Regions from separate parts of the Halomonas alkalicola genome, predicted to be linked through region 3. Evidence: predicted binding sites of a transcription regulator. Region 3 holds the regulator's gene; each other region holds the start of a gene.
The links. The regulator sigma-54, encoded in region 3, starts transcription at its own class of promoters, with help from an activator protein. The targets are predictions, from matches to a motif close to TGGCACNNNNNTTGCTNT.
Positions count from the first base shown of each region.

Region 1: glnL (nitrogen regulation protein NR(II)) is a predicted target of sigma-54. The motif match lies at 8,332-8,349, and genes of this name have one in related genera.
Region 2: codB (cytosine permease) is a predicted target of sigma-54. The motif match lies at 8,212-8,229, and genes of this name have one in related genera.

Region 1 is NZ_CP131913.1:2,359,366-2,369,417, forward strand. Features, by position in the region: gene typA (translational GTPase TypA) at 1-1,366, opposite strand, end outside; gene B6N23_RS11210 (Bug family tripartite tricarboxylate transporter substrate binding protein) at 1,580-2,548, opposite strand; gene B6N23_RS11215 (tripartite tricarboxylate transporter permease) at 2,603-4,126, opposite strand; gene B6N23_RS11220 (hypothetical protein) at 4,128-4,595, opposite strand; gene B6N23_RS11225 (hypothetical protein) at 4,735-5,280, opposite strand; gene glnA (glutamate--ammonia ligase) at 5,820-7,226, shown strand; gene B6N23_RS11235 (DUF4124 domain-containing protein) at 7,395-7,961, shown strand; gene glnL (nitrogen regulation protein NR(II)) at 8,388-9,434, shown strand; gene ntrC (nitrogen regulation protein NR(I)) at 9,427-10,052, shown strand, end outside.
Region 2 is NZ_CP131913.1:2,259,686-2,269,737, reverse strand. Features, by position in the region: gene B6N23_RS10825 (hydantoinase B/oxoprolinase family protein) at 1-1,059, opposite strand, end outside; gene B6N23_RS10820 (hydantoinase/oxoprolinase family protein) at 1,078-3,171, opposite strand; gene B6N23_RS10815 (LysR substrate-binding domain-containing protein) at 3,395-4,303, shown strand; gene codA (cytosine deaminase) at 4,395-5,672, opposite strand; gene B6N23_RS10805 (PucR family transcriptional regulator) at 5,692-6,885, opposite strand; gene codB (cytosine permease) at 6,909-8,165, opposite strand; gene B6N23_RS10795 (sodium:solute symporter family protein) at 8,545-9,996, opposite strand.
Region 3 is NZ_CP131913.1:939,280-949,331, reverse strand. Features, by position in the region: gene tldD (metalloprotease TldD) at 1-710, shown strand, start outside; gene yjgA (ribosome biogenesis factor YjgA) at 712-1,251, opposite strand; gene pmbA (metalloprotease PmbA) at 1,366-2,706, shown strand; gene B6N23_RS04565 (HPr family phosphocarrier protein) at 2,865-3,134, opposite strand; gene rapZ (RNase adapter RapZ) at 3,137-4,057, opposite strand; gene B6N23_RS04555 (PTS sugar transporter subunit IIA) at 4,101-4,565, opposite strand; gene hpf (ribosome hibernation-promoting factor, HPF/YfiA family) at 4,573-4,881, opposite strand; gene B6N23_RS04545 (RNA polymerase factor sigma-54) at 5,052-6,464, opposite strand; gene lptB (LPS export ABC transporter ATP-binding protein) at 6,619-7,350, opposite strand; gene lptA (lipopolysaccharide transport periplasmic protein LptA) at 7,359-7,865, opposite strand; gene lptC (LPS export ABC transporter periplasmic protein LptC) at 7,862-8,446, opposite strand; gene B6N23_RS04525 (KdsC family phosphatase) at 8,451-9,008, opposite strand; gene B6N23_RS04520 (KpsF/GutQ family sugar-phosphate isomerase) at 9,035-10,030, opposite strand.

The sequences.
Region 1 (10,052 bases), 1.4 Mb from region 3:
GGATCATGAAGTCCAGGCGAACCCGGCCCTTGCCGTCGGGATTCATGTTGGAGAGCTCGCCCTTGCGGTAACCGAGCTCCTCCATGATGGAGCCCTGGTGCTGCTCCTCGCAGTCGATGATCACCTCTTCGTACGGCTCCTGCTTGACGCCGTCGATCTCGCGGATGATCACCTCGGGGCGGCCCACGGCCAGCTCGAAGCCCTCGCGACGCATGGTCTCGATCAGCACCGAGAGGTGCAGCTCGCCGCGGCCGGAGACCTTGAACTTCTCCGGGGTCTCGCCCTGCTCGACGCGCAGCGCCACGTTGTGGATCAGCTCCTGCTCGAGGCGATCCTTGATGTTGCGGCTGGTGACGAACTTGCCGTCGCGGCCGGCCATCGGCGAGTCGTTGACCTGGAAGGTCATGGAGACGGTGGGCTGGTCGACGGAGAGCGGCGGCAGCGCCTCGACGGCGGCCGGGTCGCACAGGGTGTCGGAGATGGAGAGCGGGTCGATGCCGGTGATGCAGACGATATCGCCGGCGGTGGCCACGTCGGTCTGCACGCGCTCCAGGCCCATGTGGGTCATCACCTGGCCGACCTTGCCTTTGCGGGTGGCGCCGTCGGTGCCGATCACGGTGACCTGCTGGTTGGGCTTCACCGAGCCGCGCTTGATGCGCCCGAGGCCGATGACGCCCACGTAGCTGTTGTAGTCCAGCGCTGAGATCTGCATCTGGAAGGGACCATCCAGTTCCACCTTGGGCGGCTCGACGATATCGACGATGGCCTGGAACATGGGGGTCATGTCCTCGGCCAGCTCCTCGGGGTCGGGGCCGGCGATGCCGTTGAGGGCCGAGCAGTAGATGATCGGGAAGTCGAGCTGCTCGTCGGTGGCACCGAGGTTGTCGAACAGGTCGAAGATCTGGTCGATGACCCAGTCGGGGCGGGCGCCGGGCCGGTCGATCTTGTTGACCACCACGATGGGCCTGAGGCCCTGGGCGAAGGCCTTCTGGGTGACGAAGCGGGTCTGCGGCATGGGGCCGTCGACCGAATCCACCAGCAGCAGTACCGAGTCCACCATGGACATCACCCGCTCGACCTCGCCGCCGACGTCGGCGTGTCCGGGGGTATCCACGATGTTGATGCGGTACTCCTCGCCGTCGGGAGAGTTCCAGCGGATCGCCGTGTTCTTGGCCAGGATGGTGATGCCGCGCTCACGCTCCTGGTCGTTGGAGTCCATGATCCGCTCCTGTCCCTCGGCCTTGCGGTCCAGGGTGCCGGACTGGCTGAGGAGCTTGTCGACCAGGGTGGTCTTGCCGTGGTCAACGTGGGCGATGATGGCGATGTTCCGGAGATTGGCGATCTCGGAAGGCGTTGCGGTGTTCATAGGTTGCTGCTCATCTAAGGGGTCGCACCTATGTACACGGTTGTGTCAGTGCCCTAGGCGCGGGGGTAGGAATGTCGGGCCGGCATTGTACAGGCTACCCTGGCCGGCGAATAGCGGATTCGCGCTTTCGATGGGCTGTCAACGCGAGACGGGCGCCCCGGGGGCGCCCGTCATCGGGTGTCACCGGGCCCGGCGAGGCCGGGCCGGCACGGCTCACTCCTGGCCGGGCAGGCCGCCGAGCTCCTCGATCAGCGCCTTGTAGCCCTCGATCTGGTCGCTGAGCAGCTGGGTCACCTCCTCCTCGGGCATCCAGGTCACCGGCATCAGGATGCGCTCCTCGGTGATCTCGATGAAGCGCTCGTCCTCGGTGGCCGCCTTGAGGGCCTCGGCCAGGCGCTCGACGTGGGCGTCCGGGGTGTTCTTGGGCACCATCGCCACGCGGATCTCGGCGGCGTTGATGTCGTAGCCGGCCTCGGGCAGGGTCGGGGCGTCGGGGAAGGCCACCAGGCGATCCTCGGCCAGGCTCAGCAGCACCGGCATCTCGCCGGTCTCGGCGTAGCCGGAGTGGGTGCCGCCGCTGTAGGCGAAGTCGACGTCGCCGGAGAGGATCAGCGGGGCCATGCCGGCGCCACCGGAGGTGGGCACGATGCGCAGGTCGAGGCCCTCCTGCTGGGCGATGTACTCGATGATCATGCGGTCGAGCGCGGTCTGGGTGGCGTAGCTGGTGCCCGGGTTCTCCTGGGCATAGGCCACCAGGTCCTCCCAGCTGTCACCGAAGGGGCGATCCTCGCCGGTGACGATGGCCGACTGGCCGAGGGTCACGCCGGCCACGTAGCGGAAGTCGTCGAGGTCGTAGGTGGTCTCGGAGGAGAGCGGGCCGAAGGTGATGGTCATGGAGGTGCCGAACACGAAGGTGTAGCCCTCGTCGCGGCTGTTGGCCAGGCGGGCCAGGGCCACGCCGCCGCCGGCGCCGGGCTGGTTGACCACGTTGACCGGCTGACCGAGGTCCTCGCTCATGATGTCGGCCAGCACGCGGGCCTGGATGTCGGTGCTGCCGCCGGCGCCCCAGCCGACCACCAGGGTCAGCGGCTTGCTCGGGAAGTCGTCGGCCTGGGCCAGGCCGGTGCCGGCGAGGGCCACGGCGGAGGCGAGAAGGGCGGAACCCAGCAGTTTCATGGTCATGGTCAGAACCTCACGGTTGCGTTGTTGTAGCGCCGGCTCATGGCCGGCGATCGTTCATGCCTCGGGCGCCTTGAGCCGCTTGCGCAGCGACTGGCGGTAGCTGCTCCAGCCCAGGTGCAGCGCCATCAGCAGGGTGAAGATGACGAAGGCCAGGGCGATGGGCCGGTCGAGCAGGATGGCGATGTCGCCGCCGGAGAGGATCACCGACTGGCGCAGGTTCATCTCCAGCATCGGGGTCACGATGAAGGCCACCAGGAAGGTCACGAAGGAGTAGTCGAACTTCTTCAGGAAGTAGCCGAAGATCGCGAAGGCGAACACCGTGACCAGCCCGAAGGTGCCGTAGCCCTGGACCTGGATGCCGGCCAGGCACAGGAAGATCACCACCGGGATCACGATATGGGCCGGCACGCTGGTGACCTTGGCGAAGAGGCGCAGGCCGTACCAGCCCACCGCCAGCATCAGCACGCTGGCCACGATCATTCCCGAGAACAGCGTGAAGAGCATCTGGGGGTGGTCGCGCAGCATCAGCGGCCCCACCTGGATGCCGTGGATCATGAAGGCCCCCACCAGCAGCGCCGCCGAGACGCTGCCGGGGATGCCCAGGCCGAACAGCGGAATGTAGCTGGCCGGGATCACCGCGTTGTCCGAGGCCTCGGCGGCGGCGATGCCCTTGGGGTTGCCCTTGCCGAAGCTGTCCGGGTCCTTGTCGGTGCGCTTGGCCAGGCCATAGGCCATGAAGGCCCCCACCGACGGCCCCAGGCCCGGCAGCGCCCCCACGAAGGCCCCCACGCCGGTGCTCCTGAAGATGGTCGGCAGGGTGCCCTTGAACTCCGGCCAGGAGAGGTCGTCATCGGCCTCCTTGCCCAGCGTGATCACGCGGCCGCCCTTGTTGCGGCGGTACTCGTCGAGCTGCACGAACATCTCGGCGAGCGCCAGGGTCCCGATCACCAGCGGCAGGATCGGCACCCCCTCCATCAGCTCCGCATGGCCGAAGGTCAGGCGCATGGCGCCGGTCTCCGGGTCCAGGCCCACGGTGCCGAGGATCACCCCCATGCCCCCCGCGGCCAGGCCCTTGAGAAAGGAGCCCCCCGCCATGCCGGCGATGAACACCAGCGCGAAGAGCAGGATCGCGGCCAGCTCGTAGGGACCGAACTTCAGCGCGATCGACGCGAAGGGAATGGCCACCGCGATCAGCAACAGGGTGGCCAGCAGGTCGCCGATCACCGAGGCCAGCAGGCCCACCTTGAGGGCCTTGCGCGGCTTGCCCGAGCTCGCCATGGGGTAGCCGTCCAGGCAGGTGGCCGCCGAGGAGGGCTCCCCCGGGGTGTTGAGCAGGATCGCCGAGACCGCACTGCCCGCCGCGGTGCCCTTGGAGAGCCCGATCAAAAAGGCGATGGCCGCATAGGCCGACATGTAGAAGGTCAGCGGAATGGCGATGGCGATGGCGATGGCCACCGCCCGGTTGAGACCCGGGATCACCCCCACGATATAGCCGAGCAGCACCCCGCCGAGGATGACCGCGATGGACTCGTAGTGCAGGGCGGCCGCGAAGGAGCCGAGGATGGCATCGAATCCCATCTCACACCACTCCTATGCGCATCAGGTGGACGGTCAGCACATAGAGGCCGCCGGTGGGAATGGCCGCGGTGAGGGCCAGCACATGCCAGCGCCGCTCGCCGAGGATCAGCAGCAGGCCGGCGATCATCGCCGGGGCCACCCAGGTCAGCGGCAGGCGGTCGATGGCCACGATGAAGGCCAGCACATAGAGGAAGGGCCAGGTCTGGTGCCAGAGGCCGGCGAGGTCGGGCCGGGCCACGAAGGGCTCGCGGGTGCGCAGCAGGGCGATGGCGCTGAGCAGGCTGAGGGCGAGGGCACAGACGAGCATGACCCAGGCGCCGAGGGTGGCCAGGGTGCGGGGGTGCATGCCGACGGCGAAGCCGCGGCCGCCCCAGGTGGGGATGACCCAGGTGAGCAGGAGCACCGCGACGGCGGCAACGCCCAGGCCGGACCAGAAATTCTTGCGCTGGATGGAGGGATTGGCGGTCATTTTTTGTCGTGTACGGCCGGTTGGTCAGTAAAGTCCGTACCCTATCGGCGCCGGATGGCCGGCTCAATGCGGGCCCACGACGGGCAGTCAACGTATGCAGGATAGTCGATCGACGGTCGGGCGGGGCCGGCGGCCAGTGTCAGGCGTCGGTGGGCCTTGTCCGGGCACCGCAGGCGCGCAGGCGCTCCAGCAGTTCGTCCAGGGCGGCATCATCCAGCTCGGGGTCGCAGCCGCCGATGCGCTCGAACCAGGCGCGGGACAGGCACAGGCCCTCGCCTCGCGGCAGACGGCCGAGTCTGAGCCAGGCCAGCAGGCGCCACAGCGGGCCGCGCTGCAGGGTGGGGAGGAGGGCGACATCGACCCGGCCCGCGGCCACCTCGGCGGCCAGCCGGGAGAGCGCCTCGGAACTGGTGGCGTTGCCGATGCCGGGAAAGATCAGCACCGGGCCCTGACTGTGGGCGATGGCGTCGTTGATGCGCTGGCCCGGGGGGGCGGGAAGGACGCTGAGCAGGCGTGCGCCGTAGCGGTGCGCCATGCGTGGCAGCCGGGCATCGCCGGTGTCGTCGATGATCCCCAGGAAGAAGGTGTCGGCACGGGCCAGCGGGGCGACGACGGCCAGCTGCCGCGGCAGGCGGGAGCCGGCGCTGCGGGCGTCGATCAGAATGCAGCCGGTGATGTCAGCCATGCGAACTCCGCTCCAGTAGGCCGCACCCTTGGGTCGTGGGTCGGCTGCCAGGAGTTCGCTGCCGGTACCTCGAGGGGTGGTGTAATGAAGTGTAGCCGTTAGTGTCTCAGAGTATCAAAGGGGTTCGGTGGGAAATCTCTGGGCGCTACAGGATGGTGTTGTCCCCGCCGGGAGGGCTGAGGGGCCTGAGACGCCTCGAGCGCCCTTCAGAGGTGCATTGGCGAATCATTTCGCACTTTCATGGTGCAAAGAATGGGGCTGGACGATGCTTACCAGGGGCGCCAGAAGGGGCTTGATTCAGGCTGGTGCGCCGAAGCGTTTCGTTTTCATTGTTCAAATCAGCAAGTTGCTCTTGTTTTGCCGCATCGGGGTGCAGTGTTGGCATGAGGCGTGCATTGTATTGGGCAGCGCCGGAGAGAATGCCGGCTGCCGTGGGCAGGGTGTCCACGGCGTGCTACAACTTCGCAGTACCCCGAATTCGACGTATCCCGATCTCGCATCACCAAGGCTTCGAGCCAAGTTCAACCCCGGAGGACACCATGTCTGCCAAGACTCTCGCCCTGATTGAAGAACATGACGTGAAGTGGGTCGACCTGCGCTTCACCGATACCCGTGGCAAGGAGCAGCACGTCACCATCCCGGCCCGCGATGTGGACGAGGAGTTTTTCGAGAACGGCCAGATGTTTGATGGCTCTTCCATCTCCGGCTGGAAGGGTATCAACGAGTCCGACATGATCCTGCGTCCGGAAGATGGCACCGCCTTCCTCGACCCCTTCACCGAGGACGCTACCCTGGTGCTGCGCTGCGATATCATCGAGCCGGCCACCATGCAGGGCTACGAGCGTGACCCGCGCTCCATCGCCAAGCGCGCCGAGGCCTACCTGCAGTCCACCGGCCTGGGCGACACCGCTTTCTTCGGCCCCGAACCCGAGTTCTTCATCTTCGACGAGGTGCACTGGAAGGCCGATATCGAGGGCTCCATGTACAAGATCACCTCCGAGGAGGGCGCCTGGGCCACCGACCGTCAGGTCGAGGGCGGCAACCTGGGTCACCGTCCGCGGGTCAAGGGCGGCTACTTCCCGGTGCCCCCGGTGGACAGCTTCCACGATATCCGTGGTGCCATGTGCAACACCCTGGAGGCGATCGGCCAGAGCGTCGAGGTGCATCACCACGAGGTGTCCAACGCCGGCCAGAACGAGATCGGCGTCAAGTTCAACACCCTGGTCAAGAAGGCCGACGAAGTTCAGGAACTGAAGTACGTGATCCACAACGTGGCTCACGCCTACGGCAAGACCGCCACCTTCATGCCCAAGCCGCTGGTCGGCGACAACGGCAGCGGCATGCACGTGCACCAGTCGTTCTGGAAGGATGGCCAGAACCAGTTCGCCGGCGACGAGTACGCGGGTCTCTCCGAGATGGCGCTCTACTACATCGGCGGCATCATCAAGCACGCCCGCGCCCTGAACGCCTTCACCAACGCTTCGACCAACTCCTACAAGCGTCTGGTGCCGGGCTTCGAAGCGCCGGTCATGCTGGCCTACAGCGCCCGTAACCGCTCCGCTTCCATCCGCATTCCGTACACCGCGAGCCCGAAGGGCAAGCGCATCGAGGCCCGCTTCCCGGACCCGACCGCCAACCCCTACCTGTGCTTCGCGGCGATGCTGATGGCCGGCATCGACGGCATCAAGAACAAGATCCACCCCGGCGACGCCATGGACAAGAACCTCTATGACCTGCCGCCGGAAGAGGGCAAGAAGGTGCCGACCGTGGCCCACAGCCTCGACCAGGCCCTGGATGCCCTGGACAAGGATCGCGCCTTCCTGACCGAAGGTGGCGTCTTCACCGACGACATGATCGATGCCTACATCGAGCTGAAGATGGAGGACGTGGAGCGCATTCGCATGACCACCCACCCCATCGAGTTCGACATGTACTACAGCTGCTGATGATGGCAGCGGCCAGGCGCGACGCGACCTGGCCCGGCATCGACGCCCCGGCGTTGATCGAAAAGGGGTTCCGCCATGGCGGAACCCCTTTATCTTGTTCACTATCCAAGCAGGGGTAAGGCAACACCATCCACAGACCGCCAGGAAGGCGGCACGCAGGGGGTATCCATGAACAAGGCCTTGATGGCCCTGGCGGTGGGGCTGTCGTTCAGCCTGGCGGCCCAGGCCCAGACGATCTATCGCACCACCGACGCCCAGGGCAACGTGGTCTTTACCGACAACCCGGACCGGGGCGGCGAGCAGGTGGAGCTGGCGCCGCTGACCGTGGTGCCCTCCAGCGGCGAGGTGCGCCGCGGCGAGCCGGCGCCACGGCTCGAGGCCAGCGGTGCCGCCGCGGCGACGGGCTCGCCCGGCCAGCCCTTCATGCCCTACGACAGCTTCCGCATCCTCTCCCCCAGTCATGAGCAGGCCTTCCCGGTGGGGGCGGCGGGCAACGTGCCGGTGGAGCTGGGCATCCAGCCCGAGCTGCGCGAGGACCATCGCGTGCGCCTGCTGGTGGACGGCCAGGTGAGCCAGACGGCGATGCACACCACCGCCTTCATGGTGGCCAACATGAACCCCGGCGAGCACGTGCTGCAGGCGGAGCTGCTCGACGGCAGCGGCGCCGTTCGCCACCGCAGCTCGCCGGTGACCATCTATGTGCACCGGGCCAGCGTCAACCGGCCCGCCGATTAGCTGCCCCCTCGCTGGGCGCCCTGGCCGTGGTGCCCGGACGGCAGCCCGAGGCCCTGTCGCCCCCCGCATGGCGACCGCTGGCCACCCCATGGCGGCGGGCCGCTCTACCCGCCCGTGAAGCCGCCGCCCCCACCTGCCGAGGCGCCCTCGCCGCTGCGGCGCGGTGCGGAATCCATTCGACGGCTGCCGGACGATGACCCGCCGCTGCGCCGTCATGAGGAGCGCGGCACCTCCCGCTGAGCCCTTGCGGGGCACTCGGTGCACCGACATCGTCCGCCGCGCCGTGCAGCCCTTCCTTTTCTGCACTATTTTGGTGCGGCGGGGTGGCGATCCGCCGCCGCGGAGCCCCTGGTGGCGGGCCTTGCGAGTCTGGCGCGCTTCTTGCAATCGCTTGGTGTCTACCCTGGATCCGATATGGCCCCTTCGATGTATCAACGCTTGATGGAGCACCTCACCACCGCCGTGGTCCTGCTGGACGGCGAGCTGAGGCTGCGATGGATGAACCCTGCCGCCGAGGCGCTGCTGGCGAACAGCCTCAGCCGGGTGCAGGGTGTGGCGCTGTGCGCCCTGATGGAGAGCGATGATGGACTCGGCGCGGTACTGGGCAAGGCCCGGGACGAATTTCACCCCTTCACCCAGCGCGAGGCGCGCCTGACCATGCTGGGCGGCGAGGCGCTGACGGTGGACTACACGGTCACGCCGCTCTCCCGGGAGGAGCTGCTGCTGGAGATCGAGCCCCGCGACCGGCTGATGCGCATCTCCCGGGAGGAGGCGCTGCTGACCCGTCAGGAGACCATCAAGGTGCTGACCCGCGGCCTGGCCCACGAGGTGAAGAACCCCCTGGGCGGCATTCGCGGGGCGGCCCAGCTGCTGGAGCGCGACCTCGACGACCCGGACCTGAAGGAGTTCACCCGGATCATCGTCGAGGAGGTGGATCGGCTGCGCGACCTGGTGGACTCCATGCTGGGCCCCAACCGGGTGACCCGCCACGAGCCGCTCAATATCCACAAGGTGCTGGAGCGGGTGCGCTCGCTGCTGAGCGTCGAGCACCCCCAGGTGCGGGTCGAGCGCGACTACGACCCCAGCCTGCCGGACCTGGCCGGCGACGAGGCCCAGATGATCCAGGCGGTGCTCAACGTGGCCCGCAATGCCGTGGAGGCGATGACCGAGTCGGGGACGCCCGAGCCGCGGCTGGTGCTGCGCACCCGGGCGCGCCGCCAGTTCACCCTGGGCGCCGAGCGCCACCGCCTGGTGTGCGAGGTGGCGATCATCGACAACGGCCCCGGCGTTCCCGAGGCGCTGCGCGAGACGCTCTTCTATCCCATGGTCTCCGGCCGCGCCGAGGGCAGCGGCCTGGGGCTCTCCATCGCTCAGGCGATCCTGCACCAGCACCAGGGCCTGATCGAATGTGATTCCGAGCCAGGCCAGACCGAATTCCGACTGCTGATTCCCCTGGAGAAGCGCCATGACTGACGCCGCTCGCGTGGTGGTCGTCGATGACGACCGCGCCATCCGCTGGGTGCTCGAACGTGCCCTCGCCCAACCCGACCTCGACGTGGAGTGCATCGAGCGCGCGGACACCGCCCTGCAGCGCCTGCTCGACAATCCGCCCGACGTGCTGGTCACCGACATCCGCATGCCCGGCATCGATGGCCTGGACCTGATGGCCCGGGTGCGCGAGGCCCATCCGGACCTGCCGGTGATCGTGATGACCGCCCACTCCGACCTGGACAGCGCGGTGGCCTCCTACCAGGGCGGGGCCTTCGAGTACCTGCCCAAGCCCTTCGACGTCGACGAGGCGCTGGCCCTGGTGCGTCGTGCCGTGGCCCACGCTCGGGAGCGCCAGCGCCCGGTCATCGTGCCCGAGGGGCTGGATGCCGAGATCATCGGCGAGGCGCCGGCCATGCAGGAGGTGTTCCGCGCCATCGGCCGGCTGTCACACTCGCACATCACCGTGCTGATCAACGGCGAGTCGGGGACCGGCAAGGAGCGGGTGGCTCGGGCGCTACACCAGCACAGCCCGCGGGCCGGCAAGCCCTTCATCGCCCTGAACATGGCGGCGATCCCCAAGGACCTGATCGAGTCCGAGCT
Region 2 (10,052 bases), 1.3 Mb from region 3:
GTCGATCATCATATTACACTGCGTAAAGCGCGCCTCAGCGGCTGCCGGGAAAATGGGGTTGAATATGGTGCCCTCTGGTGCGAAGACATCAATGGGTCGAAAGGAACCCTCATTCGACGGAATGGGAACTTCCAGCTTGCTGGCGTCAAGAAGCAACTTCCTGAAACCGGCATAGGCCGCCACCTTGCAGGAGCCTTCGAAAGGAACATTGTATGCGGTAGGCGTCTGATCGGCTGACCCTGTCAGATCGACGGTCACGGAATCTCCCTTGACCTTTACCGTTACCACGACGGGCAGCTGCACCTCACGGTTTCTTCCATCGTCGTCAAGAAACCCTTCTGCCCTGTACTCACCGTCGGGTATCTCGGCAATCTTGTTTCTCAGCATTTTCTCGGAGTAGTCCATCAGCTGGTAAATGGCCGAGAATGTGAACTCTTTCCCATACTTATCAAGCAGCTGCTGAAACCGTCTGACCCCGAGCTGGGCCGAGGCTATCTGAGCCTCGATATCTCGCATCAGCTGCACAGAGGCCCGGCTGTTAGCCGTGATCATCTTCGCAAGGCCTTCGTTCTTCTGGCCCTTCTCATAAAGCTTCAGGCCTGCAAACAGCATCCCTTCTGCATAGACATCGCCCACATCGATGATAAGCCCAGGCGTTGCGGCACCAATATCGATATGGTGAGCCGTATTGGCAGAGAACCCGACCAGCTCTCCTTGATAAAAAATCGGGATAATGATCGCCAGGTCCGGAGTATGACTTGAACCGTAGTATGGATGATTATGAACAACCACATCCCCCTCATGCCACTCGCCGCCCTGGAGGGTCTGCTCGACGCCTCTCAGGTAAGCCGGGATTGACCCGATGTGCATTGGCGTCGACTCTGACTCACAGATCGTCTGATAGTCTTTATCAAACAGGCCGGCACCCAGGTCCTGTGACTCCCGAATGATCGAAGAGAACGACATCCTGTAGAGAACATGCCCCATTTCTTCGGCAATGGTGTCCAGTGCGCCACTTATCACTTGCATGGTGATAGGGTCAACTTTCTTGTTTTCCATCTTGCTACCCTCTCTGCCTTAGCTGGATTTCGAGATCATCAGATTTCCGAATCTTGATACAGATGCGCTCCACCCCGGCGGCACTAGAGACGTGGAGTCATCCTGCATGATCAGTGCAGGACCGGAAATAACATGGCCCCTCATGAGTTTGCTTCGGTCGTAGCGAGGCGTAATGAGAGTTTGACCAGCGTCAAACGTGGTTTCTCTTTCATACATGAAAGCTTCTTCAAGACTGTTGCCTTCGGCTGGCGCCAGCTCCTTCCATTCCAGAATTCTTGAGGCAGACTCGCCGACGACACGAAGTGTCACGAGCTCGACTTCAGCCTCATCGTATCGATAGCCGTAATCGGTATCATGCTGCCGGTGGAAATTCTCGATCACTTGTTGAATCGAATCGCTGCTCAGTTCACCGTCTGGTATTTCGGCTCGAAGCTCGAAGCCTTGGCCATGATAGCGACACTCGGCAAACCGAGTCAGTCTGATGTGAGAAGGCTCCACACCATCCTTGATCAGCTTGTTTGTGGCCTCGTCATCAAGATCCTTGAGCAGCGACTGAAGCACCTCGAACTGATTGCCACGAATTGAGGTCAGTTCGCACAGATATGACCTCGTCACCTCGTACTGAAGGCTGGTGGTCAACAGCCCGGCGGCTGACGTGATGCCAGGTGCAGGAGGGGCGATCACGCCTTTTGCATTCACTTCCTCTGCCAGTGCTGGGCCATGAACGGGCCCAGCCCCTCCGAATGGCATCAGCATGAACTCCCTGGGGTCCACTCCCCTGGCGACCGAATTGGAGCGAATGGCAAGTGCCATGTTGTTATTGACGATCTTGATTATTCCGAGCGCAGCGTCCTTGACACTCATTCCGAGGGGGTCAGCAATCTTTTCCTTGATGGCCTTATGGGACAGGCTAGCGTCGATCTTCAGATCCCCACCCAGCATCTGGTCCGGATCCAGCCGGCCCAGAAGAATATTGGCGTCTGTTACCGTCGGCTCTTCCCCTCCACGCCCATAGCAGGCCGGGCCAGGCATTGACCCCGCCGAGCGCGGTCCCACCTGAAAACCACCTGCCTCATCGATATAGGCAATTGAACCACCGCCGGCACCGATGGTGATCAGGTCAATCATGGGAACCATCACCGGATGCCCAGCCACATAAGAATCCCGTGGATTCATGATCTTGATATCACCCTCTGCCAGGGTAGATATATCGGCCGAGGTCCCACCGATATCCACGGTGATAATATTCTTTTCCGCATCGAGATCGGCAAAGAAGCTTCCACCGATAACACCGCCGGCCGGCCCTGACATCAGAATATTTACCGGCTTCTCACAGCAGCTATCTACTGTCGCTAGCCCGCCATTGGATTGAATGATTCTCAAGTCAGCATCAATGCCATGCTCCTTGAGCTGACGCTCGAGATTATTCAGGTACATTGATGTCTTGGGACCTACATAGGCGTTCATCGCGGTGGTGGAAAACCGCTCGTATTCCCTCATGGCATCTACAACTTCACATGAGCAACACACATAAGCGTCCGGCATCTCTTCCAGTACGATCTCTTTCGCCCTGAGCTCATGGTCCTTGTTGAGAAAGGAGAAGAGAAAACCGACAATTACCGACTTGATCCCTGCGTCCTTGAATTTTCTGGCTGCCTGCCGGACCTCTTCTTCATCGAGGGGCACTTCCACCTCACCGGAGGGGGGCAGGATTCGCTCGGAAATGGGAATTCGGTGCCGTCGCTTCACCAGCGGATTGGATTGCCAGGGAACATCAAAGTGGAGGGAAAAGTTGTGAGGCCGCTTGTGCCTGCCGATATGGAGAATATCCCTGAAGCCCTTGGTGGTCAGCATGCCCACTTCGGCCCCGTTGTGTTCTATGGAGATATTCGTCGCCACGGTTGTGCCGTGCACGATAGTGCTGACCTCACTCCTCTGGATTCCTGCCTTGTCACATACCTCCAGAACACCTTGCAGAACGCCTATCGACTGGTCCTGCGTCGTACTCGGCACCTTGTGCCGGAAGGTTCCAGCGCCTACGGAATCAGAAGAGAAAGTCTCCAGAATGATATCGGTGTTGGTCCCTCCGACATCTCCTCCAATACGAGCCATCTTGCACCTCACAATAATTGTTTGATCAAGCTACAGACAGCAAGCCAATGGCCTGATACATCGCCAAGGTCTTGAGCCGTCATCGTGGTATAATTCCCTGTTACTCCCCAGGCCATGGAACCAGCTTAGAGGCCATATAATCACGACTTGACATCTGAAATCCTAGAATCTATCACTCATTACGTCTAATGCCGTTTCCACAAAGATTATTGCCGGTGAGCGCATGAATATACGATTCGATCTACGCCAGGTGAGGGCCTTTCTCGCCGTCGCCAGCACCCTGCATTTCAAGCAGGCTGCGGAGACACTGTGCATCACACAGCCCGCCCTCAGCCGCCTTATCAAGGGCTTGGAAGAGAGCATCGGGGCCGAACTTTTCTTAAGAACAACCCGGCAGGTAGAGCTGACCATGGCTGGCAAGCTCTTCATGGAGGAGTGCCAGCAAGCCATCACCCACCTGGAGCGGGCCACCCATCTTGCTCAGCAGGCCGCCAGCGGCGATATCGGCCATCTCTCCATTGCCTATAACGACTTTTCCATCAATGGCGTACTGCCCAGCATCCTGGACACCTTCAAGGAGAAGTATCCCGATATCTCTGTAGACCTTGTCTATATGCCATCACACACTCAGCACAAGGCGCTGCTGGATCATGAGATCGATGTGGGCTTTCTCATTGGCCCACTGGCACTTGATGGCATAGATACCTTTCGTGCGGCCCTCGAGCGCATCGTGGTCATTCTTCCCAAGCGCCACCGCCTGGCCGGGAGAAAGCAGCTGAGCCTCAAGGAGCTGGCTGACGAGAAGTTCATTCTCGGCACGGAAAGTGGCTGGAGTGAGTTTCGCCACTATATATTCACGATCTGCATGAACGCCGGCTTTACTCCCCAGGTGGTACAGGAGGCCAGTACCAGCAGCGGTATCTTTGGCCTGGTAGCAGCCAACATGGGCGTCTCCTTGTATTCTGACTGCATCAAACGTTTCCAACGTGATGACATCGCCATTGTTCCATTGGATCGGGATGATTACTCCGTTGAAACCATTGCCGCCTGGAGCTGCGCTTACGCCACTCCCAGCTCCCGGCTTTTTCAGGAACTACTTCACGACAAGCTCAGCGGCCATGATCTCGGCTGATCCAACGCCGGGAGCCGTCTGTCATCAAGGTGGACAAGACCCCTTTCATTCTTGAATGGCCACGGACAAGCTCCCTCCATGGCCATTTGGCTCAGGCCAGCTCGGCAACCGCGCGTCGGGTGTCACGGGGTTCACCCGTCGGGACGACCTGCGCTGGCACCCGCTGCATCAGGATGCGCCCCTGACGAACCGACATCAGCACCTCGCCCTGCTTGCGCACCACGCTGTAGTCATCTTCCCCATCCAGCAGGATGAAGTTGCCCGGCCTGCCCACCTCGATGCCGTAGCGCGCGCTGATGTTCAGGGTCCGGGCGCCGTTGTCGGTGATCAGGTCGAGTGAGCGACTGAAGTCCTGATAGCCCATCATGTGGCAGATGTGCAGCCCGAAATCGAGCGTCCTCAGCAGCTTGCCGTTACCCAGGGAGTACCAGGGGTCACAGATCGAGTCTTCGGCGAAGCAGACGTTGATACCCGCCTCGTCCAGCTCCTTGACGCGGGTCAGGCCGCGCCGCTTGGGATAGCTGTCGAACCGCCCCTGCAGATGGATGCTTTCCGTCGGGCAGGAGATGAAGTTGATTCCAGAGCGCTTCAGCAACCGGAACAGTCGAGAGCAGTAGGCGTTGTCATAGGAGCCCATGGCAGTGGTATGACTGGCCGTGACCCTGGGCCCCAGGTCATTGAAGAGCGCCTCGGCGGCGAGCACCTCGAGGAAGCGCGAGTTCGGGTCGTCGATCTCGTCGCAATGGACATCCACCAGCCTGTCGTACTTGATCGCCAGTTCGATGACCTTCTTCATGGAGGCCTCGCCCAGCTCACGGGTGTACTCGAAGTGGGGAATCCCGCCAATCACGTCGGCACCGATCTCCAGCGCCTCTTCCATCAGCGCCAGACCACCGGCGAAGGAGAGCAGGCCCTCCTGGGGGAAGGCGACCACCTGGATCTCTACCCGGTCCTTGAGCTCGTCGCGCATGGCACACAGGGTACGCAGGCCGATCAGGCTGGGGTCCGTGATATCGGCGTGGGTGCGGATATGCTGCACGCCGTTCTCGATGAGCAGTGTCACCGTCTGCTGCACGCGCCGGCGGATATCCGCCTCGGTCAGCATCGGCTTGCGTTCACTCCAGCGCTCGATGCCTTCGAACAGCGTGCCGGTCTGGTTCCAGTTGGGCTCACCGGCCGTCATCGCGGCATCCAGGTGGATATGCGGCTCCACGAAAGGGGCACAGAGCAGCTTCCCCCCGGCATCGACCTGTCCTCCGTCAGCGGAGAGTCGGCTGCCCTGAACCCTTATGGCCGAAAAGACGCCGTTGGTGATGGTCAGGGTATGGAGGTCGGACGAGTGCCGCAGACGGGCATTGATGATTTCCATGGTCTACCTCTTGCTGGTATCACGGGGTGTCGAGGGTGTGATGCGCAAACAGCATCTGTTCGATCAGCAGTGCATTCTGGACATTGAGGCGTGCATGCGGGTCCTGGAGCGAAATACCCACCAGCTGCTCGAAGCGCTTGAGCCGCTGCCGCAGCGTATTGCGGTGAATCCCGAGCGACGCAGAGGCCTGCTGCAGATTGCCGAAGCTGTCGAGAAAGCGCCTGAGCGTCTGCTTCAGTTCATTGGCATCACCATCGCGGGCAAAGCAGAGTGGACCCAGCTGCTGCTGGCAGAACGTCACCAGCGCGCTCCGCTGAGGAATGGCGGCAAACAGCCGCGCGATGCCCAGCCGTTCATGGAAGAAGAGGCGGCTGCCCTGGTGCTGACGGGCAAACTGCAGCGCCTGGCAGGCCTGCTCGGCCGCATCGGCAAGCTGGCACAGGTCAGCGTGCCGCTCGCTGACACCGGCATGCAGAGTCCCGTCGGGCTGCAGCGACTGAAGGGCCGCCAGCGCCTGCTCCAGTTCGTCGGGAAGCTCCGCCATGGCCTCCGAGCTGGCAGGCCACAGCATGAGCCAGCTCTGCGCCTGCTGAAGGACTGGCCACCGGATACCGCGTCGCTCGAGCAGGGCCGTGATCCGCTGTTCCAGCAATTCCTGCTGCTGGGCAGTGGGGGCGAGGCTACCCGCCTCGTCCGCGGCACCCTGCAGACGCACGGCCATCACCACGTAACCGCCCTCGACGCAGAGACCTAGCTCCCTGGCACGCAGCTCGATCAACTCTGGCGCGCCTGCCGCGCCATTGAGCAGTCGCGACAGGAACAGCTTCGCCGACTGGCCCGCCAGGCGGTCCTGCACGATGGCGTTGCTGAGCGTTTCGGTCACCGACACCAGCGGCAGGGCATAGGGCTGTTCGAAGAGTGGGCAGCCAAGCGCATTGGCCAGGCTGATGACGCTGGAGGGTATCGCCGCCATGCCCTCGGGGCCGACGAGGAAGACGACACCCGCCACCCGCTGCTCCACCGCCTCGCGAAGCAGCTGCTGCAGCTCCTCCTCGCTCCGCCGCCGCCCGATGCCGGTCACGAAGACCAGCTCCCCACCGCGTACCCAGGGCGAGAGGCTGGGGCTCTCGGCAATATAGGGCCAGCGAATGACATTCTGGCTGCCCTGTAGACCGGCCTTCAGGCGAATGCCTTCCAGGCCGGGCAGGCGCACGATGTCGGCACAGCAGATCGCCATCAGCCCTTCACCATTCGCAGCGAGGCCATGCGCAGCGGCAGGTGATGAAGCACCCCGTAGCCGACCACGGCCGCGAGCACACCTACCACCGGGGGCAGCACGGGAGAGCCGTAGGCGACCGCTGAGCCGAAGGCGTAGGCACCCAGGCCTTGCCAGTTGAAGGCGGGCAGGTTGGCCTCGGCCAGGGTGGGATACTGACCCTTATGCTTGAGCCAGAAGTCGGCCATGATCACGCCGCCGATGGGGGGGATGAAGGTGCCCAGCAGCAGCAGGAAGGGAATGAGCAGGTTGTACATGCCACCGATCGCCAGCACGGTCCCCACCAGCGCGCCGGCCACCGTGACAACCCGGCGCTTGTCGATCCGCAGCAGATTGCAGCCGGCAACGGCAAAGTTGTAGATGGTGTTGTCCTGGGTGGTCCAGATGTTGAGGAACAGCATCAGCACGGCGATGGTCACGAAACCCTGTGCCATCAGCACATCCACGATATCCGCCTGCTGGTAGACCAGCGCACCGAAGGCGCCGGTCAGCACCATCAGTCCGTTGCCGACGAAGAAGGCGGCCAGGGTCGCGATCACCGCAATCTTGGGCGTGCGAGCGAAGCGGGCCCAGTTGGTCGCCTGGGTGCCCCCGCTGATGAAGGTACCGATCACGATGGTGATGGCCGCCGTCACATTCATGCTGCCAGTGGGGGTCTGCGCGGCCAGGCCGCCGAACCCGCCGATATCGATCAGCCCCCGGTAGAGGCTGATCAGGATGAACACCAGCATGGCCGGCACGGCAAACCGGGAGAGCAGGTCCAGCCCCCGGTAACCCACCATGGCCGTCAGGCAGAAGGCCAGGCCGAAGGCCACCATCAGCGGCATCGTGAAGGCATCCGGGATACCTGTGGCCTTGACCAGCACCAGGGCAATGGTCGCGGTGCCCCAGGCGTACCAGCCGATCTGGGTAAAGCCGAGAATGGCATCGGACAGCTTGCTGCCCAGCTCACCGAAGCAGAAGCGGCCCATCAGCACCGAGTTGAGGCCGCTCCGGCAGGCAATATAAGCCAGCGTGGCCGCGTAGCCGCCCAGCAGCAGGTTGCCGATCAGGATGATCCACAGCAGCTCGCCAATCGCGAAGGCTTCGCCGAGGGCGCCGCCGGCCCACATCGTGGAGGTGAAGAAGGTGAAGCCCAGCAGCACGAGCGAGGTAGAGATGAGCCCCTTGCGGGCCTCCCGGGGAACTTCGCTGAGGGGGTAGTCGGAATTTTCCATGCGTCACTCCTGGATTCGGGTCATCGAGGAACTGTCTGCATGGATCTTTGCAAGGGGTGTGCCATCGCCCGGCATCCGAGGAGTACGATGGCTGGAGCTGTCGATGATGGCCAAGGAATGACTGGCCCAGGTGTGCATAGTGCACACCCGATCGCCCTCACGCCCCCGAGCGTCGGGCGAGCGCTGCGTCCCATGCACCAGCACCGACCATCAGGCACTGTTGCGGTGCAGCATCTCCTCTGCCCGAGCGCATCCTCAAGCCAAGATAACAACACACGTCGGAAGGAGGAGCCTGCCAGCTCCTAGCTGAGGGCGCTGGACAGGCTGAAGACGCCGAGCCATTGGTTCAGCGTCTTCATACAGGCTTTAGCGACAAGATCTAGGCACGCTGACTTTGACCGCTCGGTTGGCGGTTCAGCAGGGAGATGCCCACATAGCAGGCCGAGGAGACGGCACAGCCGGTCAGCGGACCGATCAGCCAGCCCACGTCGGCGAAGAGCATCATGTAGCCGCTGGTGAAGAAGCCCACCAGCATGGCACTGAGTGCCCCCCAGGCGCTGCCCTGCCAGAAGGTAGAGATGAACACCGGGCCGATCATGCTGGCCAGCAGGGTGCCGGAGCCGAGGATCCCCAGCCAGGAGAGCATGAAGGGCGGGGCATAGAGCATCATCAGCAGGGCCACGATGCCCAGCACCACCACCGCCGAACGGTTGATCGTCAGCGCCAGACGCTCGCTGGAGACCGCTCCGAACAGCGACAGGCGCAGGTCATGGGAGGTCGCCGAGGCCACCGTATGCAGCAGCGAGTTGGCGGTGGACTTCATGGCGAAGATGATGAACAGCGTGATCACCCCCTGGATCGCCGGGTGCATGAACTGCTCCAGGTAGACCGGCATCGCCATGTCGGGGTCGGCCAGGTCGGGCACATGCATGCGCACGTAGAGCCCCACGATGGGGATCAGGCTCAGCAGGGCCCCCAGGATGGCCCCATAGACGCCCACCTTGTGCAGCTTGACGTCCGGCCTCATGGCCAGGAAGCGGATGGCCATGTAGGGCAGCACGGCCGCGAACAGGAAGGCATAGGGCAGCACCAGGAAGACGGTGCCGATGGAGTCGCCGTAGTGTGCCCCGGTGGTGGGGTTGAGCAGCTCCGGGTCGATGGCGTTGAGCGACGCCTCCCAGGTGCCCAGGTCCACCGAGGTGAGGATCTGCACCAGGATGATGACCGCCGCCAGGGCCATGCCGCAGACCATGACCGTATCGGTCCAGGCGACGGCAGCCAGGCCACCGAGCATGGTGTAGATGATGATGACCGAGACCATCAGGAAGGCGCTCTGGTTGAGCTCGATCCCTAGCCAGCTGGCACCGAGCAGCCCCACCGCCTTTATCTGGCTGGTCAGGAACACCATCAGCAGCAGGATGGTGATGAACCCGGCAACACCCTGGAGCACCCGCCCCATGGCACCGCCGCCATGGCTCTGGGCGATATACTCAGGAATGGTGTTGCTGCCCATCTCCAGAGCGCGTCGCTGCAGGAAGCGCGCGAAGTAGAGCACCGCGATCATCATGGCGGGGGCGAAGAAGAAGTTGCCCAGCACCTCGATGGCGCCGAACTGGTAGGTGACGCCGGGGGAGCCCATGAAGCCCCAGCCGCTGAAGCCGGTGGCCACGATGGTGCCGGCCGCCACGAAGGCCCCCAGCGAGCGCCCGGCCACCAGAAACCCGCCCTCATCGCTCTTGTTCATGTATTTTGACGAGAGAAAGCCCAGATAGATCAGCAGGCCAAAGGTGAGGAGCAGAAGCCCCCAATTGAAAACCTTGTAAGCATCCATGGTCACCTCCTCAATGAGCTTTCAGCGGATTTATGCTTCAGCTCCCTGCGGAGGTA
Region 3 (10,052 bases):
AGCTGCCGGTGGTGCTGGGGCCGGGCTGGCCCGGCATCCTGCTCCATGAGGCGGTGGGCCACGGCCTGGAGGGCGACTTCAACCGCAAGGGCAGCTCCGCCTTCGCCGGGCGGATGGGCCAGCGGGTCGCGGCCCGGGGCGTGACCGTGGTCGACGACGCCACCCTGGTCGACCGCCGCGGCTCCATGACCATCGACGACGAGGGCACCCCGGGCCAGTGCACGACGCTGATCGAGGACGGCATCCTCACCGGCTACATGCAGGACAAGCTCAACGCCCGGCTGATGGGCATGGCGCCCACCGGCAACGCCCGGCGGGAGTCCTTCGCCCACCTGCCGATGCCGCGCATGACCAACACCGTCATGCTGGCCGGCCAGGACGATCCCGCGGATATCCTGAAGAGCGTCAAGCGGGGCCTCTATGCGGTGAGCTTCGGCGGCGGCCAGGTGGACATCACCTCGGGCAAGTTCGTCTTCTCGGCAAGCGAAGCCTACCTGGTGGAAGACGGCAGGATCACCGCGCCGGTGAAGGGTGCGACCCTGATCGGCAACGGCCCCGAAGCCATGGGGCGGGTCTCGATGATCGGCCACGACATGGAGCTGGATACCGGCATCGGCGTGTGCGGCAAGGAGGGCCAGGGCGTACCCGTCGGAGTGGGCCAGCCCACCCTGAAGCTGGACGAGCTGACGGTGGGCGGCACGGCGTCCTGAGTCACATCCCCGCGGTATCGCGGATCAGCTTGAAGAGCTTGCGGGCGCTGGCGGGGGGCTTGCCCCTCTCGCGCTCGCGCTGGGCGTTGCGGATCAGCTGACGCAGCGCCTGGCGATCGACCTCGGGGAAGTCGGTGATGAAGGCCTCGACGGCGCTGTCGCCCTCGTCGAGCAGGCGGTCCCGCCAGGCCTCCAGGCGATGGAAGGCGTGGTCGCGGCGCAGTTTCTCCTGCTCGATCTCGTCGTAGACGGCCTTGATCGCCTCGAGGTTCTCGCGGCGCATGACCTTGCCCACGTACTGCATGTGGCGCCGGCGCCCCTCGTGGGAGCGCACGCGCGAGGTCTCCTCCACGGCGGCCAGCATGTCGTCGGAGAGGGGGAAGCGGGCGCGCTCGGCGGGGGTCATGGCGATGATCGCCTCGCCCAGCGCCTGCAGGGCATGCATCTCCCGCTTGAGCTGGGACTTGCTGGGGCGTTCGTCTTCGTCGGGCTGCTGCTGGATCAGCTGGTCGAGCAGTTCGAGGGGGGAATCCTGGGACATGCCGCATCCATGGTTGGGCTTGAGAATAGCCACAGTATACCAGCCCGCGGCGGCGGGCTTGAGCGCAACATCACGAAGAGTTGGCCCGCAGGGCCGGCAGACGAGGAGAGACCCATGACACAGGCATTCGATGCCGCCGCCCAGCAGGCCCTGCTGGAGACCCGCGCCCAGATGGCCCTGGAGCTGGCCCGTCGGCTCGGCGCCGACGCCTGCGAGGTGGGCGCCAGCGTCGACCAGGGCGTCGGCGTAAGCGTGCGTGAGGGCGAGGTGGAGACGGTGGAGCTCTCCCGCGATCAGGGCATCGCGGTGACGGTCTACGTGGGCAAGCGCAAGGGCAGTGCCTCCTCCACCGACGCCGGGGAGGCGTCGATCCGTGCGGTGGTGGAGAAGGCCCTGGCCATCGCTCGCCACACCGGGGAGGACCCGGCCGCGGGGCTCGCCGACGCCGAGCTGATGGCCACCGAGCTGCCCGACCTCGACGTCCACCACCCCTGGCCCCTCTCCACCGAGGAGGCCATCGAGCTGGCGCTGGCCTGCGAATCCGCCGGCCGCCGCCGCCCCGGTATCAGGAGCTCCGACGGCGCCTCCCTCTCCAGCGGCGAGGGGGTGCGGGTCTATGCCAACAGCCACGGCTTCCTGGGCACCCAGCGCGGCAGCCGCCACTCGCTCTCCTGCATGCTGATCGCCGGCGACGACAGCGGCATGCAGCGGGACTACGACTACACCTCGGCGCGCAACCCCCGGGACCTGCTGGCCCCCGAGAAGGTCGGTGAGAGCGCCGCCGAGCGCACCCTGCGCCGCCTGGGTGCCCGGCGGCCGGCCACCGGGCGGATGCCGGTGCTCTTCGACCCGACCCTGGCCTCGGGGCTGGTCGGTTCGCTGATGGGGGCCATTGCCGGCGGCGCCCTCTATCGCCAGGCCTCCTTCCTCTGCGACCGCCTCGGCGATGGGCTCTTCCCGGAGTGGTTCAGCCTCCAGGAGCGTCCCATGGAGGTGGGGGCCATGGCGAGCTCCCCCTTCGACGGTGACGGCGTCCAGACCCGGGACAACGTCTTCATCGAGAATGGCCGCCTGGCCAGCTACATGCTCTCCGCCTACAGCGCCCGGCGCCTCGGCATGCAGACCACCGGCAACGCCGGCGGCGCCCGCAACCTGCGCCTCGACGCGCCGCTGGCCAGTCGGGACGAGCTGCTCGCCCGCATGGGGCGCGGGGTGCTGGTGACCGAGCTGATGGGGCAGGGGGTGAACGCCGTGACCGGGGGCTACTCCCGCGGCGCGGCAGGCTTCTGGGTGGAGAATGGCCAGATCCGGCACCCGGTGGAGGAGTTCACCATCGCCGGCAATCTGGAGGCGATGTTCAGGGGCCTGGCCGGCATCGGCAGCGATACCGACACCCGCGGCAGCATCCATACCGGCAGCTGGCTGATCGACGAGATGACCGTGGCGGGTAGTTGACCCCCCGGGTTAACCCGGGAGACCCAGTCTGCGACGGAGAGGGATGAGCGAGCGAAGGTCAGGCAAGGCGAAGCCCGACGAGCAAGCGGAGTTTAGGGAACCTAAATGAGCATTGTGAGGAGGGCTTCAACGCCGCTTGGCCGAGCGCAGCCATTCCGTTACTCATCTTCGTGGAAGCGGGCCTCGAACAGCGCTTCTATGGCCTCGAGGGCCGCCTCGGCATCCTCGCCCTCGGCGCTCACCGTGAGCTCGGTGCCGCAGGGTGCAGCCAGCATCAGCAGCGACATGATGTTGGCGGCGTCGCCGCGCATGGGCCCGTTGGCCACGCTGATGGAGGCGGCGAAGGGCTGGCAGCACTGCACCAGCTTGGTGGCGGCGCGCGCATGCAGGCCGCGCTTGTTGCTCAGGGTCAGCTTGCGTTGCGGCACGCTCAACTTCCTTGATGAGGTGTGACGTCGGTCGCCGGGTCCGGCAACGGGAGCAGGGTGTCATGGATGCCCAGCTCGCGATGGCGGAGCCGGACCAGGGGGTGGGAGGCGGCCAGGCTCGCGGCCAGGCGCTCCGCCAGGTAGACCGAGCGGTGCTGGCCGCCGGTGCAGCCGATGGCCACCGTGAGGTAGCTGCGGTGGCTGGCCAGGTAGGCGGGCAGCCACCGCTCCACCCAGGCCTGGATATCGGCGCGCATCGCCTCCACCAGGGGGTAGGTCTCGAGGAACTCGATGACCGGCGCGTCGCGGCCGGTGCTGGCGCGCAGCTGCGGGTCCCAGTAGGGGTTGGGCAGGCAGCGCGCATCGAACACCAGGTCGGCGTCCAGCGGCACGCCGCGCTTGAAGCCGAAGGACTCGAATGTGAGGGTGAGCTGGTCGGGCTGGTGGAGTGCCACCTGGTCGGCGATACGGCGCCTCAGTTCGTGGACCGATAGCCGTGAGGTATCGATGACCAGGTCGGCCAGGTCGCGGATCTCGGAGAGCGCCAGCTCCTCGGAATCGATCGCCTCGGCCAGGGTCATCTGGCTGTCCCGCGTCAGCGGATGGCGGCGTCGGGTGGCGGAGTAGCGCTCGAGCAGGATGCGCGCATCGGCGGTGAGGTAGATCACCTGGCAGGCGATGCCACGGGCCTGGAGCGCCTGCAGCTGGGCGGGAAAGCTCTGCAGGGCCTGCGGCAGGTTGCGGGCGTCGATGCTGACGGCGATGGAGGAGCGTGGCGACTCCGAACTACCCAGCTCATCGACCAGCGAGCCGAGCAGCATGGCCGGGAGGTTGTCGATGGCGTAGTAGCCGAGATCCTCCAGGGCCTGCAGCGCGATCGACTTGCCCGAGCCGGAGCGGCCGCTGATGATCACGAGCTGCATGGGGGATCTCCTGGTCGTCAATCTGGCCGGGTGCCCGTGGGCGCTATCCCTGCCGTCGAATCGCCTCGATGAGCCTTTCGTGGAGCTCGCGCTGGCTTTCGCTGCGGCGCAGCCCGCTGCGGGTGTCGGCGTCGTTCATCACCCCGCCCACCTGGGCCAGCAGGGCGAGGTGGGCGTCATCGGCCTCCTCGGGGACCAGCAGCACGAACACCAGGTCGACGGGTTCGCCGTCGATGGCGTCGAAGTCCACCGGCTCGGCCAGCTTCAGGAAGCCGGCGATGGGGGCCTTGCAGTGGGGGCTTCTGGCGTGGGGGATGGCCACCCCGTTGCCGATGCCGGTGCTGCCCAGGCGTTCGCGCCCGATCAGCCGGCTGAATACCTCCTGGCTGTCGAGGCTTGGCGTATTCTGGGCGATGAAGGTGCTGAAGAACTCCAGCACCCGTTTCTTGCTGCCCCCGGGCACGCCGAACAGGGTGCGCTCCGGGGGCAGGATGGCTTCCAGTGACATGATGGGCTCAGCGAGCGCCGGCGCCCTGGGCGCGGGCCTGGGCCTTCTCCTTGTGCTTGACCAGCTGGCGGTCCAGCTTGTCGGCCAGGGCGTCGATGGCGGCGTACATGTCGCCGTCCTGGGCTTCGGCATGCAGGTCGGCGCCGGCGGCATGCAGGGTGCAGGCGGCGTGCTGGCGCTCCTTCTCCACGGACAGGGTCACCTGCACGTTGGTGATGTTGTCGTAGTGGCGCTCCACGCGAGCCAGCTTCTCGTCCACATAGCCACGCAGGGCATCGGTCAGTTCCACATGATGGCCGGTGATATTGACTTGCATGACACGCTCCTTGCTCGTTGGTTGTGGGTCGATTGTAACCCTTTTTCCTGCCTTGCATACCCCCCGGCCTGACGCCGCCGTGGCGGGCCTGATGCAGGTCATCGAAGCGTCTCCCGGCGGCGGCCGGCACGGGACGCGGCCGCCGCCCCGAGGCATGCTGGGAGATGGGGTCAACGCAGCCGCTTGCGCTCGCTGGAGGAGGGGATGCCCATGGCTTCGCGGTACTTGGCGACCGTGCGGCGGGCCACCTGGATGCCGGCCTCCTCGAGCAGGGTCACCAGCTTGCTGTCGGAGAGCGGCTTGCGCGGCGGCTCCTCCTGGATCAGCTTGCGGATCCGTGCGCGGATGGCGGTGCTGGAGTGGGCGTCGCCCTCGCCGTTGCCGCCCACCTGGCTGGAGAAGAAGAACTTCAGCTCGAACACCCCCCGGGGAGTGTGGATGTATTTCTGGGTGGTGACCCGGGAGATGGTCGATTCGTGCATCTCCACGGCCTGGGCGATGTCGGCCAGGATCAGCGGCTTCATCGCCTCCTCGCCCTGCTCCAGGAAGTCGAGCTGGCGGGCCATGATCTCGCGGCCCACCCGCAGCAGGGTGTCATTGCGGCTGGAGAGGCTCTTCATCAGCCAGCGCGCCTCCTGCAGGTGGTCCTTGAGGAACTGGTTGTCCTGGCTCTTGTCGGCGCGGCGGATCAGCGCCGCGTAGTCGGGCTGGATGCGCAGACGGGGCAGCGCCTCCTGGTTGAGCTCCACGTGCCAGCCGCGGCTGTCCTGGCGTGCCACCAGGTCGGGGATCACGTAGTCGTTCTCGAGGCTGGAGTAAGCGCTTCCGGGGCGCGGGTCCAGGGAGCGGACCAGGGCGATGGCCGTTTCCAGGGCGTCGTCGTCGAGGCCGAGGCGGCGCTTGAGCAGGCGACGGTCGTCGCCGGCCAGGGCCTCGAGGAACTGGCGCACCAGGCGGCGCGCCTGGGGCAGCAGCGGGGTGTCGTCGGGCAGGGCGGCGAGCTGCAGCATCAGGCACTCGCGCAGGTCCCGGGCGAAGACGCCGGTGGGCTCGAACTGCTGCAGGCGCAGCAGCACCTGCTCCACCTCGGCGCTGCGCAGCCCGCCGAGCCCCTGGGACTTGAGGCCGTCGCGGATCTCGTAGAGGGATTGCGCCAGGTAGCCCGCGCTGTCCACGGCATCGATCAGGCTCTCGGCGATCTGCTGCTCGCGGGGGTCGAGGTCGGTCATCGCCAGCTGCCAGGCCAGGTGGCCCTGCAGGCTCTGTGCGCTCGCCTCGCGCTCGAAATCGGGGCCCTCGCCGCCGGCCGGCGCCCCCAGGTCCTGGTAGGTGTCCGACCAGTCGCTGTCGGTGCTGAGCTCGTCGGGAATCTCGCTGGCCCAGTCGTCCTCGGGGGCCTCGCTCACCGCCTGCTCGCCGAAGCCCTCGTCGAGCTCCAGCATGGGATTTGACTCCAGGGCCTGCTGGATCTCCTGGCGCAGGTCGAGGGTGGAGAGCTGCAGCAGGGCAATCGCCTGCTGCAACTGGGGCGTCATGGTCAGCTGCGTGCCGACGCGGAGCTGAAGGGAGGCTTTCATGGCCATCGTGATCGTCTGCCCTCTTGTGCCGGGAAGTGGCCGGAAGGCCTCACCCTAGCGCGGGCGACGCGGGCATGCAAGCGCTTGTTAAGCAACTTCTGTGCCACCCGCAATCGGTATGCCGTCATCTAATAACGACAGGCATATCAGGGGATTGTGGTCAGAGCCGGAAGTCCTCGCCCAGGTAGACCTCGCGCACCCGCTGGTTGGCGAGGATCGCCTCGGCGTTGCCCTCGGCGATGATCTTGCCGTCACCGACGATGTAGGCGGTGTCGCAGATATCCAGAGTCTCGCGCACGTTGTGGTCGGTGATCAGCACGCCGATGCCGCGGGCCTTGAGCTGGCGGATGACCCCCTTGATCTCGCCCACCGAAATGGGGTCGACGCCGGCGAAGGGCTCGTCGAGCAGGATGAAGGCGGGCTCCGTGGCCAGGGCCCGGGCGATCTCCACACGCCGTCGCTCGCCGCCGGAGAGGCTCATGCCGAGGTTGTCGCGGATATGGGTCACGTGAAACTCCTCGAGCAGCTGCTCGAGGCGGGCGCGGCGCCCCTCACGGTCGAGATCCTTGCGGGTCTCGAGGATCGCCATGATGTTGTCGGCCACCGACAGCTTGCGGAAGATCGACGCCTCCTGGGGCAGGTAGCCGATGCCGGCCCGGGCGCGGGCGCGCTGGTGCATGGCGGCCCGGGACAGGTCCAGGCCGTCGATGGCCACCTCGCCGGCGTCGGCGCGCACCAGCCCCACGATCATGTAGAAGGAGGTGGTCTTGCCGGCGCCGTTGGGGCCGAGCAGGCCGACGATGCTGCCCTGGCGGATGGCCAGGCTGATGTCCTGGACAACGCGGCGACGCTTGTAGCTCTTGGCCAGGTGGCGGGCATGGAGGGTCTTCATGGGCGGCCTTACTGCTCGGGCTGTAGGGTCATGCGGATGCGCTGGCGTCCTTCGACACCCTCGCCCTCGCTGCGGGCCTGGACCACGCGGCGGTCGAGGAAGTACTCCAGATAGCCGCCGTCGAAGGTATCGCCGCCCTGGTGCAGCTCGGCGCGGTCGATCAGCTCCATACGCCGCTCGGCCACGTGGTAGATGATGGTGCGGCCCCACCCGCGCACCATGGGCTCTGAGGGGTCGGGCTGCTGCTCCAGATAGGCGCGCTCGCCGGTGGCGATGGCGCGGGAGAGCTGGCCCTGGGCGTTGCGCTGGATCTCCACCCGATCGCCGGTCAGGCGCATGCTGCCCTGGCGGATATCCACCTCGCCGGTATAGACCGCGGTGCCGGCGCGGTCGTCCAGATCGAGCCGGTCGGCCTCCACCTCGATGGGGGCCTCGGCATCGCGGCCCTGGGCCAGGGTCGGCGCGGCGACCAGCGGCAGCAGCAGGCAGAGCAGCAGGGCGGAGGTTCGCTTCATGGCTGGGGGTCCTCTCGGGTCTCGGGCGGATGGTGGCCGCGCACATTGTCGGTCAGTCGGGCGCGGTTGTCATGGAGCCAGGCGTCGAAGCGCTCGCCGCTCATGCGCTGGGGGGGCTGCTGGAGCAGGGCCGGGGTGTCGCTCCAGGCGTGACCGCTCTCGGCGTCGTAGTGGAGCACCTCGGTGTCGAGCTGCCAGCGCTCCTCGGGGGCGTGGAGCCTGGCGCTGCCGGAGAGGGTGAGCGGGTTGCCGCCGGGACCCAGCACGCCGCTGTCGGCCTCGGCCAGCCATATCCGGCCGGCGTTGTCGTAGAGTCGGGCGTCGGGAGTCTCGAGGCGGGTGACGTCGTCGTGGGGCGTGTGCACCAGGCGTGGCGTCTCGATGCGCTGATGGGCGCGCCCCTCGCCGTCGAAGCGGGTCAGTCGTGCCCCCTCCAGGTAGAAGTCCGGCTCGCCGGCTTCGTCCCGGGGGACCGCGCCGGGCTCCCTGACGCTGCGCGAGTCGAGCAGCACCAGCATGCCACCCAGCGCCACCAGCAGCAGGAAGAGCCAGACCCGAAACGACGGCCGCGGCAGGGCCATGGGCTCAGCCGGCCCCGTGCAGGTAGGTGTCGATCACGGCGTCCCAGTGGCCCTGGGCCTTGAGCAGGGTGTCGGCGATCTCGCGGGCGGCGCCCTGGCCGCCGCCCTTCACGGTGACCCAGTCGGCGTGCTTCTGGATGTACTCCGGGGCGTTCGGCACGCTGATGCCCACGCCGGCGCGGCGAATGGCGCCCACGTCTGGCATGTCGTCGCCGCAGTAGGCGACCTGGTCGAATTCGAGGCCTAGGCGGGCGCAGAGGTCGCGCAGCACCGGCAGCTTCTTCTCCACCCCCTGGAAGACGTGCGGGATGCCCAGCGCCGCAGCGCGGCGGCTCACCGTCGGGGAGTCGCGGCCGGTGATCAGCGCCACCTCGATGCCGGCACGCTTGAGCAGCTTGAGGCCGTGGCCATCCTGCACATTGAACGCCTTGATCTCGATGCCGTCGGCCTGGAAGTAGAGCTGGCCGTCGGTGAGCACGCCATCGACGTCCAGGGCCAGCAGGCGGATGCGGCGCAGGCGGTCCACCAGGCGGGGGTCTTGCAGCGGGAGGGTGTGGGGCATGGGAGCTCCGGTTCGGGGGGTGAGGGTCAGATCACGCCGCTGGCGAGCAGGTCGTGCATGTGCAGGGCGCCGACCGGCCGGTCGTCGTCGTCGACCACCGCCAGGGCGGAGATGCGGTGGTCCTCCATCAGCTTCACCGCTTCGGCGGCCAGCATCTCCGGTGCCACTCGCTTGCCGGGTCGAGTCATCACCGTGTCGACGGTCAGGCCGGAGAGGTCGCTGTGCTGGTCCAGGGTGCGGCGCAGGTCGCCGTCGGTGTAGACCCCGGCCAGCCGGCCCTGCTCGTCCACCACGCAGGTGAAGCCGAGCCCCTGGCGGGTGATCTCCAGCAGGGCGTCGCGTAGCGGGCTGCCCAGCGGCACGATGGGCAACCGGGGACCGTCGTGCATCAGGTCGGCCACGCGCAGCAGCAGCCGCTTGCCGAGGCTGCCGCCGGGGTGGGAGAGGGCGAACTCCTCCGCGGTGAAGCCGCGAGACTCCAGCAGCGCCACCGCCAGGGCATCGCCCAGCGCCAGGGCGGCGGTGGTGGAGGCGGTGGGCGCCAGGTCCAGCGGGCAGGCCTCGCGTTCCACGCCGGCGTCGAGGTGGGCCTCGGCGTGGCGGGCCAGGGTCGAGGCGGGGCGGCCGGTCATGCTGACCAGGGGCACGCCCATGCGCTTGAGCAGCGGCAGCAGGGCGGTCACCTCGGCGGTCTCGCCGGAGTTGGAGAGCGCCAGCACCACGTCCCCCGGGGTGATCATGCCGAGGTCCCCGTGGCTGGCCTCGCCGGGGTGCACGAAGAAGGCCGGGGTGCCGGTACTGGCCAGGGTAGCGGCGATCTTGCCGGCGATATGGCCGGACTTGCCCATGCCGGTGACCACCACCCGGCCGCGGCAGGCGAGAATCAGCTGGCAGGCGCGGTCGAAGTCGGCGTCGAGGCGGGCGATGAGCGCGCCGATGGCCTGCTGCTCGAGGCGCAGGGTGCGCCGGGCGCTGTCGCGCAGCGACGAGGCGTGCGGAGCCTGGGGAGTCTGTTGGGTCATGGCGGTGATTGTTGCCTGTTGC